DNA from 2 places in the Streptomyces sp. NPDC001450 genome. Region 1 is predicted to be linked to the other one. Evidence: riboswitches for the same ligand, from Rfam matches in the RefSeq annotation. Region 1 holds a riboswitch; the other holds the start of a gene.
What was found. Region 1 has a riboswitch for guanidine ahead of ACWC5O_RS03055 (MBL fold metallo-hydrolase). Riboswitches for the same ligand answer to the same signal wherever they lie in the genome.

Region 1 (7,463 bases):
ACAGGACGGCGGCGGCCGAGCATCCACGTGGCGGCGGAGGCGACGAGCGCCCAGAGGCCCCACACCCCCGTCAGCAGCCGCCCGCCGGCTTCCCGGTCCGCGGGAGGCGCGACACCGGCCGTGCCACCGAGCGCCCAGCAGGGTCTCCGACCCTCCCCGCGAACACCTCCGGCCAACGCCGTCGAAGGTGGGCGGGCAAGGCGAGTGCGAGGCCCAGTCCCATGCCCACGAAGCAGATCTGGATCAGCGCGGCTTCCCAACCCGGCGTGGCAGGACCGGAGTCTTCGTGACGCTGCGGCGCGCCGTCCGACAAGCCAGCAGCGAGTCCCGTACGACATACGGCAGCAGCGGAACGAGCAATCCCGTGCCCACCCAGGCGACGAACGCCACCAGCGGTCCCCGTATTCGCCTTCCCCAAGGCCGTACCAGGGCGAGGGCCACGGCGATCCCGATGACCGCCATGCCGACGGTCTCCGTGTCGAGCACCACCCACCCGGTCAGGTCGAACCCGTCGCCGATGGGCAGCAGCCCCGCCACCGCACCCACCCATGACCTCGGTCTGCCGAACATGCCGCCAAGTGGAGCAATCACCGGTGTGCCGGGACGCGGCAAAGGAGGCTGGACCTCTTGCAGGGGTCGTGCGATCAGGAGTCCGGTGTGCGAAGGCCGCGAAAGCCGAACCGTCAGGCATGTCGTCCACCGGCACGGCGCGCTTTTCGGGCCGGACTTGAAGCTCCGACGGCGGGCGCGTTGGGGAGCGCCGAGTGAGGAACGGGCGTACCCGTCGGGAGCCGGAGGCCGGCATGGGCGTACGGACCCAACTGCCCGCGGCCCCCATGTGGATGCGCTGGCTTCCGGTGCTGTTCGTCGCTGCCCTTCTGTTGATCGAACCCCTCACGCCGGTGGACTGGCCGGTGAGCTTCGCGCTGATCACCGTGCCGCTGCTGGCCGCCTTCGCCCAGGGGCCCCTCGTGGTCGCCGGCGTCACGGTCTTCGCGGTCCTCTTCGAAGGGGTCCTGGCCGGTACCCCTTGCTGTGCGGGCCGGTCCGTCGGCTACCTGTGGGAGCGCCACTACGTGGCTTCCTACATCTGCACCGCCCTGGTGGGCGCAATCGGCACGGTCCTGGCCGCCCATCGGACCCGCCGTGAACGCACGCTCGCCGACGTGCGCTTCGTGGCCGAGATCGCGCAGCGCGTCCTGCTGAGACCGGTCCCGCGCCGGATCGGAAACCTTCTGCTGGAAAGCCTCTACCTCTCCGCCGCCGCGGAAGCGCGCATCGGCGGCGACCTCTACGAGGCCGTCCCCACCCCGTACGGGGTCCGGCTGCTCATCGGTGACGTCCGCGGCAAGGGTCTGCTCGCGGTCGAGACCGCCGCCACCCTGCTGGGCGCGTTCCGCGAGGCGGCGCACGACGAACCCGATCTGCCCGCCCTGGCCGACCACGTGGAGACCAGCATGGACCGCAGGGCGATGCTGCTCGGCGGAAGCGAGCTGGGCGAACGGTTCGTCACCGCCATCTTCGCCGAGATCCCCACCGACGGTCATCTCGTCCGGATCGTCAACTGCGGTCATCCGCCCCCGCTCCTCATCCGCGCTGACGAGGTCCGCGAACTGGACCGGGGGCGGTCGGCTCCGCCGTTGAACCTCGGTGTGCTGGGCGGAGAGCCGTACAACGTCGACGTCTACGACTTCCGGCCCGGCGACCAGCTCCTGCTGTACACGGACGGCATCACGGAGGCCCGCGACCCCCACGGCACCTTCTATCCCCTGCTCGAGCGTCTGCGCTCCTGGGGCCCTCTTCCGCCGCGGGAGCTGCTGGAACAGCTCCACCGCGACCTGATGGCCTACAGCCACAACCGCCTCCAGGACGACACCGCGGCGCTCACCGCCTGCCTGCTCGCCGACCAGCCGGCCGCGCCGCCTCCCCCATCGGGCGGGGTGGGCGGAAGCGGCGGGCCCCGGTGATGCCGCCGGCGGCCCCTGCGGCACGCACGGGAGGACGTGCGGGCCACGGCCGCGGGCCCCGTCGGACACCGTGGTAGCGTCCCGCCGGAGGCTCTGACGGGCCTGCCCCGGACGAGATGTGCGCCGTACCCGGCCCGCCAAGACGACGCACGCGCGGAGACATCGTGAACACCGGCACGCACCTGATCGACTTCACCAACTCCCCTCCCCAGGCCCGTCCGCTGGACGTGAGGTGGATCCACGGTTCGCCGTCGGCCAAGCACAACACCGACCCGGACATCCAGGTCCACGCCTATGACGAGCACACGTTCATCCTGCGGCAGAACATGGCGGTGCACTACGAGGCGCCGTTCCTGTTCCTGCTGTGCGGCAACGAACGTGCGGTGCTGATCGACACCGGCGCCACCGGGTCCGCCGAGTTCTTCCCCCTGCGCCAGGTCGTCGACGGGCTCCTCACGGACTGGCTCGCCCGGCATCCCCGCGACAGCTACGAGCTGCTGGTGCTGCACACCCACGGGCACGGTGACCACGTCGCGGGCGACGACCAGTTCGCCGGCCGCCCCGACACCACGGTGGTGGGCGCCGACCGTGCCGCCGCCTGGCGGTACTTCGGGTTCGACGCGGACCCGGACGCCGTCGCCCACGTCGACCTGGGCGGCCGGGTACTGGAGTGCCTGGCCACCCCAGGCCATCATGCGGCGGCCGTCACGTACTACGACCCGGCCACCGGCCTCCTGCTCACCGGCGACAGCGTGTATCCCGGGCGGCTCTACATCGAGGACGTCCCCGCCTTCGCCCGCAGCATCGACCGTCTGATCGAGTTCGCCGACCGCCGGCCCGTCGCCCATGTGCTCGGCTGCCACATCGAGATGACCACCGAGCCGGGCGTGGACTATCCGGTCCGCACCACCTACCAGCCCGACGAGCCCCCGCTCCAGCTGACCCCGGCTCACCTCCGCAGGATCCGTGACGCGCTCACCGAACTCGACGCCGACCTCACCTGGCGCGCCTACTCCGACTTCGTCCTCTGTCCCCACAGCTGAGCCCGGTGCGGCCGGCATTGGCCCTCAGGCTGCCGTAGCCCCGTCGTGTTCCGCCCGGTCGTGGTGAATCGGCGTCCTCGTGCCGGTCAGGGGAACGCCCGTCCCGCCGCGCCCGGCGGCGACGATCTCCGCCACGATCGACAGGGCGGTCTCCTCCGGCGTACGGGCGCCGAGGTCGAGGCCGATCGGGGAGCGCAGCCGGGCCAGCTCCCGCTCGCTCACGCCCTCTTCCCGCAGACGCCGATCGCGTTCCTCGTGGGTGCGGCGCGAGCCCATCGCACCGACGAACGACACCGGCATCGCGAGGGCCTCCTTCAACAGGGGTACGTCGAACTTCGCGTCGTGGGTGAGCACGCACAGGACGGTTCGGGCGTCGGTCGCGGTACGCCGCAGATAGCGGTGCGGCCAGTCGACGACGACCTCGTCGGCGTCGGGGAAGCGGGCCCGCGTGGCGAAGACGGGGCGGGCGTCGCAGACGGTCACGTGGTAGCCGAGGAACTTGCCGGCCCGGGCCAGCGCCGAGGCGAAGTCCACCGCCCCGAAGACGATCATCCGCGGGGGCGGCACGTTCGACTCGACCAGCAGGGTGAGGCCGCCGGGACAGTGCGAGCCGTCCGCGGCGATGTCCACCGTGCCGGTGCGCCCGGCCTCCAGCAGGGCGCCGGCCTCGGCCGCCGCCGTCCGGTCCAGTTGCGCGGGGCCGCCGAGACCGCCCTCGTACGTACCGTCGGGTCGTACCAGCAGGGCCCGGCCGAGGAGTCCGGCCGGGCCGCGGGCGACCCGGGCGAGGGCTGTCGGTTCGCCCCGGACAGCAGCCGACAGAGCCGACGCCAGGACCGTCCGGGCGGGTGCTTGCCCGCCCACCGGCGTGATCAGGACGTCGATCGTCCCGCCGCAGGTCAGTCCTACGGCGAAGGCGTCCTCGTCGCCGTAGCCGAACCGTTCCGTGACGCTCTCGCCCGCCTCGAGCGCATGCAGACACAGGTCGTAGACCGCGCCCTCCACGCACCCGCCGGAGACCGAGCCGATGACGGTGCCCTCGCTGTCCACGGCGAGGGCGGCGCCGGGACCGCGCGGCGCGCTGCCACCCACCGTCAGCACGGTGGCGACGGCGAAGTCCCGGCCCTCCTCGACCCAGCGCAGCAACTCCTCGGCGATGTCAAGCACTTGACTCTCCGGCCAGGACGACGCGGTCCGGGCGGATGGGCAGGCTGCGGTGGCGCACACCGGTCGCGTGCCAGACCGCGTTGGCGACGGCGGCCGCGGCTCCCACGACGCCGATCTCGCCGATGCCCTTGATCCCGACCGGATCCTTCGGGTCCGAGTCGTCGATCCAGTCGGCCTCGATGTACGGCACGTCGGCGTGCGTGGCCACGTGGTAGCCCGCGAGGTCGGCTCCGACGTGGCCGCCCGAGGCGCGGTCCCGGACCGCCTCCTCGTGCAGGGCCATGGAGATGCCCCAGATCATGCCGCCGGTGAACTGGCCGCGTGCGGTGAGCGGGTTGACGATCCGGCCCGCGGAGAAGATGCCGAGCATGCGTCGCACGCGCACCTCGCCGGTGGTGACGTCCACGGCCACCTCGGCGAACTGCGCCCCGAAGGAGTGGCGTTCGGCGGGGGTGAGGGCGCCGATGGCCGCGGTGGTGTCCGACCGTACCGTGATGCCCTCCGGGGGGATGCCGGTGCCCAGGGCCAGCCTGTCGCGCAGTTCGTCGGCCGCGGCCGTGACCGCCCACGCCCAGGAACGGGTTCCCATGGATCCGCCGGCGATCATCGCCGGGCCGAAGTCGCTGTCGCCGATGCGGACGTGGACCCGTTCCGAGGGCACCCGCAACGCGTCCGCGGCGACCAGGGTGAGGGCGGTACGGGCCCCGGTGCCGATGTCGGCCGCGGCGATCCGGACGGTGAAGGTGCCGTCAGGGTGCGCGGTCACGGTCGCCGTGGACGGCATGGCACCCGCGTGGAAGGAGGCCGCCGCCGTGCCGGTGCCGAGCCGCCAGCGACCGTCCCGGCGCAGGCCCGGACGTGGGTCCCGGTCCGCCCAGCCGAACCTGCGGGCGCCCTCGCGGAAGCAGGCGGGCAGCCGGCGGCCCGCGAACGGCAGGCCGGAGACGGGCCCCTTGTCGGGTTCGTTGCGCAGGCGCAGCTCGATCGGGTCGATCCCGCACTTCTCGGCGAGTTCGTCGAGCGCCGCCTCCAGGGCGAACGACCCCGGTGCCTCACCCGGGGCGCGCATCCACGTCGGGGTCGGTACGTCGCGCCGTACGACGCGGTTGGCGGTGTGGTGGGCGTCGGCGTCGTACATCACCCGCGCCACCCCGGCGCTGGGTTCGACGAACTCGTGCACGGTGGAGGTGAGGCTGACCGAGCGGTGCTCCAGCGCGCGCAGCCGTCCGTCTGCTCCGGCGCCGAGCCTGACGCGCTGGACGGTGGGGCTGCGGTAGCCGGCGAGCGAGAACATCTGGCGGCGGGTCAGGACGACGCGTACGGGTCGTCGCAGCTCGGTAGCGGCCATCACGGCGGCCACCTGGTGGGCGCGGACGCCCTTGCTGCCGAAGCCGCCGCCGACGTGTTCGGAGCGTACGTGCACCGAGGCAGGGTCGAGCGAGAAGAGGCTCGCGAGTTCGCCGGCGACCCAGGTGGTGCCCTGGTTGGAGTCGACCACCTCGAGCCGGCCGCCGTCCCAGCGGGCGGTCGCCGCGTGCGGTTCCATCGGGTTGTGGTGCTCTTCGGGGGTGGTGTACTCGGCGTCGTGGACAATGGCCGACGCGGCGAGTTCGGCGTCGAGGTCACCCTTCTCCGCGACCGCGGGCATATGGCCGTCCAGCGGGTAGGCGTCCGGGTGCTCGCCCGTGAAGTCGACGTCGTGGGGCTCCTGTTCGTAGTGCACCACGAGCGCCTCGGCGGCCTCCCTGGCCTGCTCGGACGTCTCGGCTACGACCAGCGCCACCGGCCAGCCCAGGTGCGGCACCCGGTCGTGCTGGAAGACGGCGCAGGTCGGGTCGGGCTTCGATCCCATCAGACCGGCGTAGTCGGTCTCGACGCGCGGGGCGTTGCGGTGGTCCAGGACGGCGAGGACGCCCGGGAGTTCGAGGACGGGAGCGGTGTCGATCTCGCGGATGCGCCCGCGGGCGACCGTGGACAGCACCAGCCAGCCGTGCGCGAGGCCGGCGAAGGGGACCTCGCCCGCGTAGCGGGCCGCTCCGGTGACCTTGTCCCTGCCCTCCACGCGGGTGTGCGCGGTGCCGACGGAGGGCGTCGGCGTGGGTGTCCCGGTGGTGACGGTGGTCATCGGGCGGCCTCCTCGGCGAGTTCGGTCAGCACGGCCACCACGAGGTTGCGCATCAGGGTCACCTTGTAGCCGTTGTGCGGCAGCGGCCGCGCGGCCGTCAGCTCGGCGGCCGCCGCCGCGGCGTAGGTCTCGGCGTCGGCCGGCGCCCCGGTCAGGACACGCTCGGCCTCGACGGCCCGCCACGGACGGGACGCGACCGCCCCGAGAGCCAGGCGGACGTCCCGGACGACGCCGTCACGGACGTCGAGGGCGGCGGCGACCGAGCCGATGGCGAACGCGTACGAGGCGCGCTCGCGCACCTTGCGGTAACGGGAGTTGGCGGCCGTGTGCGTGGGCGGCAGGATGACGCCGGTGATCAGCGCACCGGGCGGCAGGGCGGTCTCGTGGTGCGGGGTGTCGCCGAGGGGCAGGTAGAGCTCCCGGAGCGGCAACTCGCCCGACCCGTCCGCGGTTTCGTACGACACGGTGGCGTCGAAGGCGGCCAGTGCCACGGCCATGTCCGAGGGGTGTACTGCCACGCAGTGGTCGGATGCGCCGAGGATCGCGTGGTTGTGGTGTTCGCCGTCGACGGCGGGGCAACCGCTGCCGGGGACACGCTTGTTGCAGGGCTTGGTGACATCGGTGAAGTAGCCGCAGCGGGTGCGCTGGAGCAGGTTGCCGCCGACCGTGGCCATGTTGCGCAGCTGCCCGGACGCACCGGCCAGCACCGCCTGCGCCAGCGCCGGGTAGCGGCGCCGGACTTCGGGGTGGGCGGCCAGGTCGCCGTTGGTGACGGTGGCGCCGATGCGCAGACCGCCCTCCGGCGTCGACTCGATCTCGTCCAGCGGGAGTTCGCGGATGTCGACGAGGCGGGCGGGTCGTTCGACGCCGGCCTTCATGAGGTCGACCAGGTTGGTGCCGCCGCCGAGGTAGCGCGTGTCCGGATCGGCGCCGACCAGCGCGACTGCGCCGGCGACGTCGGAGGCTCGCTGATAGCCGAACTCCCTCATTCCACGGCCTCCTTGGCCTCCGGTTCGGCACCGATGCGCGCGGCCGCGGCTGTTCTCGAGTCCGTTCCGGCCTCGGCCGCCCGGGCCACTGCCTCGACGATCGAGACGTACGCGCCGCAGCGGCACAGGTTGCCGCTCATCCGCTCGCGAATCTCGTCGGCGGTCAGGGGTG
Region 2 (7,463 bases), on a different contig from region 1:
ACCAGCATCCCCGGCACCATCAGCACCTTGCCCGGCGTCCAGTCGATGTCCGACGCGACGAGCGCGTAGCCCAGCACCAGCGTCCCCTGCATGATCCGGCTGATCCGGCGCAGCGCGAACCGGTCGGCGGCGACCTGCGCCAGCACCGGCGCGGGCCGCACCAGCAGGGTGTCGAGCGTGCCGTCGCGCACCCGGGTGCCCAGCCGGCCCGCCGAGCCGATCGCCAGATCCGCGAACCCGAAGGAGGTCGCCGACAGCCCGTACAGGAACGCGACCTCGGGCAGCGCGTAGCCGCCGAGGACGTCGACCCGGGAGAACATCAGCAGGATCGAGACGAAGTCGAGGCCGGTCACCAGCAGGCCACCGACCACGGTGATCGCGAAGGACACCCGGTAGGTCAGCGTGGAGCGGATCCACATCCCGGAGATCAGCCGGTAGGCGCGCAGCCCCTCGGCCAGGGTGTTGTACTCAGCCACCCTGCACCACCACCCGTCGCGCCGCCGCCGTCTGCACCAGCCGCCCGGCCGCCAGCAGCACCACCGCCCACGCCGCCTGGAAGACGAACGCCGGCAACGGGTCGGCCTCGCCCATCAGCACGTCCGCGGGCACCTGGAGCTGCGCCGCCCACGGCAGCGCCCGCACGACCTCACCGAGCGTCCCCGGGAAGGCGTTCAGCGGCAGGACCATCCCCGAGCAGAAGATGCCCGTGACCATCAGCGCCTGAAGCGCCCCCGTGCCGTCCATCAGCCAGAACCCGGTCAGCGCCACCAGGTAGCGGATCCCGAAACTGACGATCATCGCGAGCGCGACGGAGACCAGGAAGGCCAGCCACCTGCCCATATCGTCCGGGAGCGCCGTCGGGAACACCAGCGCCCCGAAGGCGAACGGGATCACTCCACGACCGAGCAACTGGAATAGCGCCCGCCCCAAATCGTTCGAGAGCCACCACACTTGGAGATCCGCCGGCCGGTACAGATCGATCGCGACCTCACCCGTACGGATGCGTTCCATGAACTCGGTCTCGAAGCCGCCCCCCTGAATCGCCAGCGTCGCGTACAGTGCCTGCCCCAGCCACACGAAGGTGACCGCCTGCGCCTGGTCATAGCCTCCGAGGTGCGGTTTCTCGTCCCACAGCGCCAGGTAGGTGTAGACGAGAATCAGCCCGAAGACCGTGTTGGTGAACACCCCTGCCGCAGTGGCCGCCCGATACGTCGCGTACCGTCTGAATCCCCCCGCCGCGACGGCAACGTACAACCGTCCCGCGCCCACGCCAGTCGACCTCCCTGGACCGCTCGACACCGAAGCGCAGGAGCCTAGTCCGGAGGCCCGGCGACCGGCCACGCATTTTCCGCCCCGGAAGCGTGCCGGAATCCGGGAACGGAACGCCAGGTGCGAGAGTCTTCAAACTGGGGGCGCAGAAGGCGTACGAGGCGTACGGGAAACGTACGACGCGAAACAGGAGTCCGTGCACGAGATGAGCGACGAGCCGCAGCCGCAGCAGCACACCAAGGGTGGGGCACCAGAAGAACCGCTGCCGGCTGAAGGGCCCGGAGAGCCGGGGTCCACCACCCGCAGCCGCCAGGAGCGGACTCCGAAGCCGCCCGCAAGCGATGCCACCGCCGAGAAGGGCGGGTCCGGGGACCGGGAGGGCCAGGACGGGGCACGGGCTGATCAGCGCGCGGACCGAGAGCAAGGCAGGCCGGGCCAGGACCGGACGGGTTCGGCCGCCGGGTCGGCTCGGGCCGCGTCGGGCGGCCGGGACGAGGCCGGTGCGGGTCGGGATCGGCCGGGCCGGGACCGGGACGGTTCGGCTGGTGGGCCGGCTCGCGGTGCCCAGGGCCGGGCGGGCCAGGGGCGCGATCTGACGGCGGCGGCCCGGGACGACCGAGGTCAGGGCCGGGACGGTTCGACCTCTTCAGGTGCCCCGGGCCAGGCGGGTGCGGCGGACCGGACGTCCGGGCGCCAGTCGCTTCCGGGTGCCGGTGCCGACCAGGCCGCGCGGGCGCGTCGGGCGGCTCAGGCGAGTCGTGCGGGGAGGACTGAGGGCCGGGGGATCGAAGTGGGTTCGGCGGCCGAGGGGGCCCAGCAGCCCCAGCCGGCGTCCGACGGGTCCCAGGCGCCCGGCAAGGCCCAGGGTGCCGAGAAGCCCCAGGCGGCCGGAAATGTCCAGGGAGCCGGGAGCGCCCGGGGGCCCGAGAAGCCGCAGGGATCTGCCGGGTCCCGTCCGTTCGACAGGCCCCAGGGTGCCCAGGCGTCCGTGGGGTCTCGGCTCCCCGGGCAGTCGCAGGGCTCGGCGAAGTCCGGCGAGTCCCAGAAGCAGGCCGACTCCGCCATGACGTCCCAGCGGGGCGGAGTGCCCCAGCAGTCCGGGCGGGCCCAGGCGGGCGACGGGGCTCACGACTCCGAGCAGCCGAGCGCAGCGGAGAGCACCCAGGTCCTCCGGCGTATCAAGGCACCCCGGGCTTCCCAGGAGGGGAACCAGGCGGACGCCGCCTCTCCGGCCTCCGGCGAGGCTCCGGTGCCCGCCGAGACCACTCAGGTCCTCCGCCGCGTCAAGACTGAGTCGACCCGGCCGAGCCAGTCGGCCCAGCCGGCCCAGTCAGGTCCGCCGGGCCAGTCGGGTCAGCCGGGCCAGTCGAACCGGCCGAGCCAGTCGAACCGGCCCGGCAAGGCGGGCGCCGCTGCTCAGGCCGCCGCGGCCGGAGGCGCTGCGGCGAGCGCCGCCGCCATGGCCGCCGGGGCCGGCGCCGCTGCCGCCCCGAAGTCCCCGGCCGCCTCCGCGGCCGCGGCCGGCGCTGCAGCCGCGGGCGGCGCTGCCACCACCCGCACCGGCACCACCCGCACCACCTCCACCACCCAGACCCCCGACGAGCCCCCCACTCCCCTCGCGGACAGCGGCGGCCCCGGCGGCCCGGGTGGCCCCGCCACCGGCAAGGGCAAGAAGCCCAAGCGGCCCAAGCGGACCGGGTGGCGGCGGATCATCCCCACCTGGCGCATGGTGCTCGGCACCTTCGTGATCGGCGTCCTGCTGGTCGTCGGCCTGTTCTACCTCGGCTACTCGCTCGTGAAGATCCCGCCCGCCAACGCCCTCGCCACCAAGCAGAGCAACGTCTACCTCTACGCCGACGGCTCCCAGCTCGCCCGCGACGGCAAGATCAACCGCGAGAACGTCAGCCTCGCCCAGGTCTCCAAGGACGCCCAGCACGCCGTCCTGGCCGCCGAGGACCGCGACTTCTACACCGAGTCCGCCGTCGACCCCAAGGCCATGCTCCGCGCCGCCTGGAACACCGCCACCGGCAAGGGCAAGCAGTCCGGCTCGACGATCACCCAGCAGTACGTGAAGAACTACTACCTGGCCCAGGAACAGACGGTCACCCGTAAGGCCAAGGAGTTCTTCATCTCGATGAAGCTGGACCGCAACAAGTCCAAGGACGATATTCTCGAGGGCTACCTCAACACCAGCTACTTCGGCCGCAACGCCTACGGCATCCAGGCCGCCGCCCAGGCCTACTACGGCGTGGACGCCACCGACCTCGACCCGGCCCGCGCCGCCTACCTCGCCGCCCTCGTCAACGCACCGAGCGAGTACGACGTCGTAGCCCACCCCGAGAACAAGTCCTCCGCCCTCGCCCGCTGGAACTACGTCCTGGACGGCATGGTCAAGAAGGGCTGGCTCAGCGAGACCAAGCGTGCCGGCATGAAGTTCCCCATGCCGAAGGAGCAGACCATCTCCACCGGCCTCTCCGGCCAGCGCGGCTACCTCGTCGAGGCGGTCAAGCACTACCTGACCACCAACAACATCATCGACCCCGACAAGCTGGCCCTGGGCGGCTACCGCATCACCACCACCATCCAGAAGAGCAAGCAGGACGCCTTCGTCAAGGCGGTCAATGACCAGCTGATGTCCAAGCTGGACAAGAAGAACAACAAGGTCGACAAGGCCGTCCGCGCCGGCGGCGCCTCCGTCGACCCCAAGACCGGCAAGGTCGTCGCCATGTACGGCGGCATCGACTACGTGAAGCAGTACACCAACGGCGCCACCCGCGGTGACTTCCAGGTCGGCTCCACCTTCAAGCCGTTCGTGTTCACCTCCGCGGTCCAGAACGGCTCGACCACCCAGGACGGCCAGACCATCACCCCGAACACCTACTACGACGGCACCAACAAGCGGCCCGTCCAGGGCTGGAGCGGTGGCCCCTACGCCCCCGAGAACGAGGACTCCAAGTCCTACGGCGACATCACCGTACGCAAGGCCACCGACCTGTCGGTGAACTCCGTGTACGCGCAGATGGCCGTCGACGTCGGCCCGTCCAAGGTCAAGCAGACCGCCGTGGACCTCGGCGTCCCCGCCGACACCAAGGACCTCCAGCCCTACCCGTCCATCGCCCTCGGCACCGCCACCGCCAGCGTCCTGGACATGGCGGAGGCGTACGCGACCCTCGCCAACCACGGCAAGCACGGCACGTACACGATGATCGAGAAGATCACCAAGGAGGGCACCCAGGAGATCAAGCTCCCCGACGAGCCCGTCAAGCAGGCCGTCAGCCGCGAGGCCGCCGACACCACCACCTCGGTCCTGCAGAGCGTGGTCCAGTCCGGCACCGCCACCGCCGCCCAGGCCGCCGGCCGCCCCGCCGCCGGCAAGACCGGCACCGCCGAGGAGGACACCGCCGCCTGGTTCGCGGGCTACACCCCCGACCTCGCCACCGTCGTCTCCGTCATGGGTCAGGACCCCGTCACCGCGGCCCACAAGCCGCTGTACGGCGCGATGGGCCTGCCGCGCATCAACGGCGGCGGCGCGCCCACCCAGATCTGGGCCCAGTTCACCAAGGACGCCCTCAAGGGCAAGCCGGCCACCGACTTCGACCTCCAGCTGCAGTCGGGCGCCGAGGTCCAGGCACCGGGCACGCAGGCCCCGACCGGCACCCCGACCGACGGCACGACCACCGACGGCACCACCACCAACGGCGGCCAGGACAACGGCGGCCCGACCGGCACCCCGACCGACGGCACCACGAACGGCGGCCAGGACACCGGCGGCACCACCACCGGGGGCACCACCACCGGAGGCACGACGGACGGCGGTACGAACACAACCGGCACCACCACCGGGGGCACCACCACCGGTGGCGATACCACGGGCGGCGGCACGACCACCGGCGGAGACACCACCGGCGGAAGCACGACCACCGGCGGCGGCACCCCCGGCGGTACCACAGGCACCACCACCACGGGCGGCGACGCCGGAGGCCAACCCTAGGAAGGGTCAGTGACCGCTGGTCGCCTTCAGCCCCACCACGGCGACCAGCAGCAGACAGACGAAGAAGATCCGGGCGGCGGTGACCGGCTCACCCAGCACCACCATGCCGAGCACCGCCGCCCCGGCCGCCCCGATCCCCACCCACACGCCGTAGGCGGTACCGATCGGCAGCGACTTGGCGGCGTACGACAGCAGCACCATGCTGGCGACGATCCCGGCACCGGTGAGCACACTGGGCACGACCCGCGTGAACCCGTCGGTGTACTTCATCCCGATCGACCAGCCGACCTCGAGCAGACCGGCCACGACAAGCAGCACCCAGGCCACGACACACACCTCCGAGACGAACGGACGACTCTTCTCCGGTGCGTCGTCTTTGCCTGCATCCCGGTACGGCGCGTCTCGTCGGGCTCCTTCGAACATAGCAAAGGAACGACAAAGGGGCTGGTGACCACAGTCACCAGCCCCTTCTCGGCTTCTGATCAGAGGTACAGGCCGGTGGAGTCCTCGCCGCCCTCGAACCGGTCGGCGGCCACCGCGTGCAGGTCACGCTCCCGCATGAGCACGTACGCCACGCCCCGCACCTCGACCTCGGCCCGGTCCTCCGGATCGAACAGGACCCGGTCACCCGGCTCCACGGTCCGTACGTTCTGCCCCACCGCGACGACCTCGGCCCAGGCCAGCCGCCGCCCGACCGCCGCGGTCGCGGGAATCAGGATGCCGCCGCCCGACCGCCGCTCGCCCTCACCGGCGTCCTGCCGCACGAGAACCCGGTCGTGCAGCATCCGGATGGGCAGCTTGTCGTGCTGAGGGTTGCTGTTTCTGTTGGCGCTCACGCCTCGAACCTACCTGCCTCGAACGGACTCGTACGACCCCGGGCCACGACTCGTCTCCGCCCTGGTCAGCCCTTACGCCGCCGCGAGCCCAGCGCGAGCAGGCCCACGACGCCGACGACGACCAGCGCGAGGGGCACGACCCGCTCGAGCCGCGGCGCGCCCTCCTCGTCCACGAACTGCGCCCGCACCTCACTCACCACCCGGTTGACCTGGACGTAGGCCCGGCCGACCGTGTGATCGATATTGGCGACGACCTTGGCCTTGGCGTCCGCGACGATCGTCTGCGGATGCACCCGCACCCCGATCTCGTCGAGCGTCTCGGCCAGCACTTCGCGACGGCGCTTGATGTCCGCCTCGATCTGCGCCGGGGTTCTGGTGTCCGACGTGTCCGCCACCGTACGGCCTCCGAAGTCTCCTGATGCTGTCCTGGACAGTCTGTCAGCTCCAGCCGCAACCGCGCCGCAACGCCCCCCGTTACGCTGGACCGATGAGCGAGCGACTCCAGCCCGGGGACGTGGCCCCCGCCTTCACCCTCCCCGACGCCGACGGCAACGAGGTGTCCTTGTCGGACCACAAGGGCCGCAAGGTCATCGTCTACTTCTACCCCGCGGCCCTGACTCCCGGCTGCACCAAGCAGGCCTGCGACTTCACGGACAACCTCGAGGTCCTGGCCGGCGCCGGCTACGACGTCATCGGCATCTCCCCGGACAAGCCGGAGAAGCTGGCGAAGTTCCGCGAGAAGGAGTCCCTGAAGGTCGCGCTGGTGGCCGACCCCGACAAGAAGGTCCTGGAAGCGTACGGCGCCTTCGGCGAGAAGAAGCTCTACGGCAAGACGGTCGTCGGCGTCATCCGCTCCACGGTGATCGTCGACGAGGAGGGCAAGGTCGAACGAGCCCTCTACAACGTCAAGGCGACCGGCCACGTGGCCAAGATCATCAAGGATCTGGGGATCTGAGCCCCAGCCGGCACACCTTCTGCTGCTCGACGGCCCGCACCGGGATACCCGGGCGCGGGCCGTTTCCAATTCACCCGTGAGAGGTTGGCCGAGGCTGCCAAGCAGTGTTCCGACATCGAAGAGGTCATCGCCTTCTTCGGTACCCAGCCGTACGGCAATCTTCGGTGCCACCTCTTCCGGCGCTTCGACCACTTCGGGATCGACGTCTCCCACATGCCACGTCGGAGGCGAGGCAAGGCGCCGCACCGGCCAACCGCCGATGAGCTGCGGCGCGCGGTCGAGGGGACGACGTCTGTCGCCGGTGCTCTGCGCGCCTTGGGCATGGAGCCGTGCAACGGCCCGCTGCGCGCCCGGTTTCGTCAGTGGGTGGCGCAGGACGGTCTCGACATCTCCCACTTCCTTGGGCAAGCAC

Region 2: linked by a shared signal. The riboswitch ahead of ACWC5O_RS06825 (DMT family transporter) and the one ahead of ACWC5O_RS03055 (MBL fold metallo-hydrolase) in region 1 are both predicted to bind guanidine.

Annotation. Positions count from the first base shown of each region.
Region 1 covers NZ_JBSFHY010000002.1:243,001-250,463, reverse strand. The annotation lists gene ACWC5O_RS03065 (hypothetical protein) at 244-570, opposite strand; gene ACWC5O_RS03060 (PP2C family protein-serine/threonine phosphatase) at 804-1,967, shown strand; guanidine-III (ykkC-III) riboswitch at 2,052-2,119, shown strand; gene ACWC5O_RS03055 (MBL fold metallo-hydrolase) at 2,132-3,010, shown strand; gene ACWC5O_RS03050 (XdhC family protein) at 3,035-4,177, opposite strand; gene ACWC5O_RS03045 (xanthine dehydrogenase family protein molybdopterin-binding subunit) at 4,170-6,302, opposite strand; gene ACWC5O_RS03040 (FAD binding domain-containing protein) at 6,299-7,291, opposite strand; gene ACWC5O_RS03035 ((2Fe-2S)-binding protein) at 7,288-7,463, opposite strand, start outside.
Region 2 covers NZ_JBSFHY010000005.1:102,956-110,418, forward strand. The annotation lists gene ACWC5O_RS06810 (ABC transporter permease) at 1-419, opposite strand, end outside; gene ACWC5O_RS06815 (ABC transporter permease) at 469-1,269, opposite strand; gene ACWC5O_RS06820 (transglycosylase domain-containing protein) at 2,729-5,260, shown strand; gene ACWC5O_RS06825 (DMT family transporter) at 5,267-5,587, opposite strand; guanidine-III (ykkC-III) riboswitch at 5,625-5,696, opposite strand; gene ACWC5O_RS06830 (GroES family chaperonin) at 5,743-6,045, opposite strand; gene ACWC5O_RS06835 (DUF3618 domain-containing protein) at 6,162-6,491, opposite strand; gene bcp (thioredoxin-dependent thiol peroxidase) at 6,584-7,051, shown strand; gene ACWC5O_RS06845 (HNH endonuclease) at 7,136-7,463, shown strand, end outside.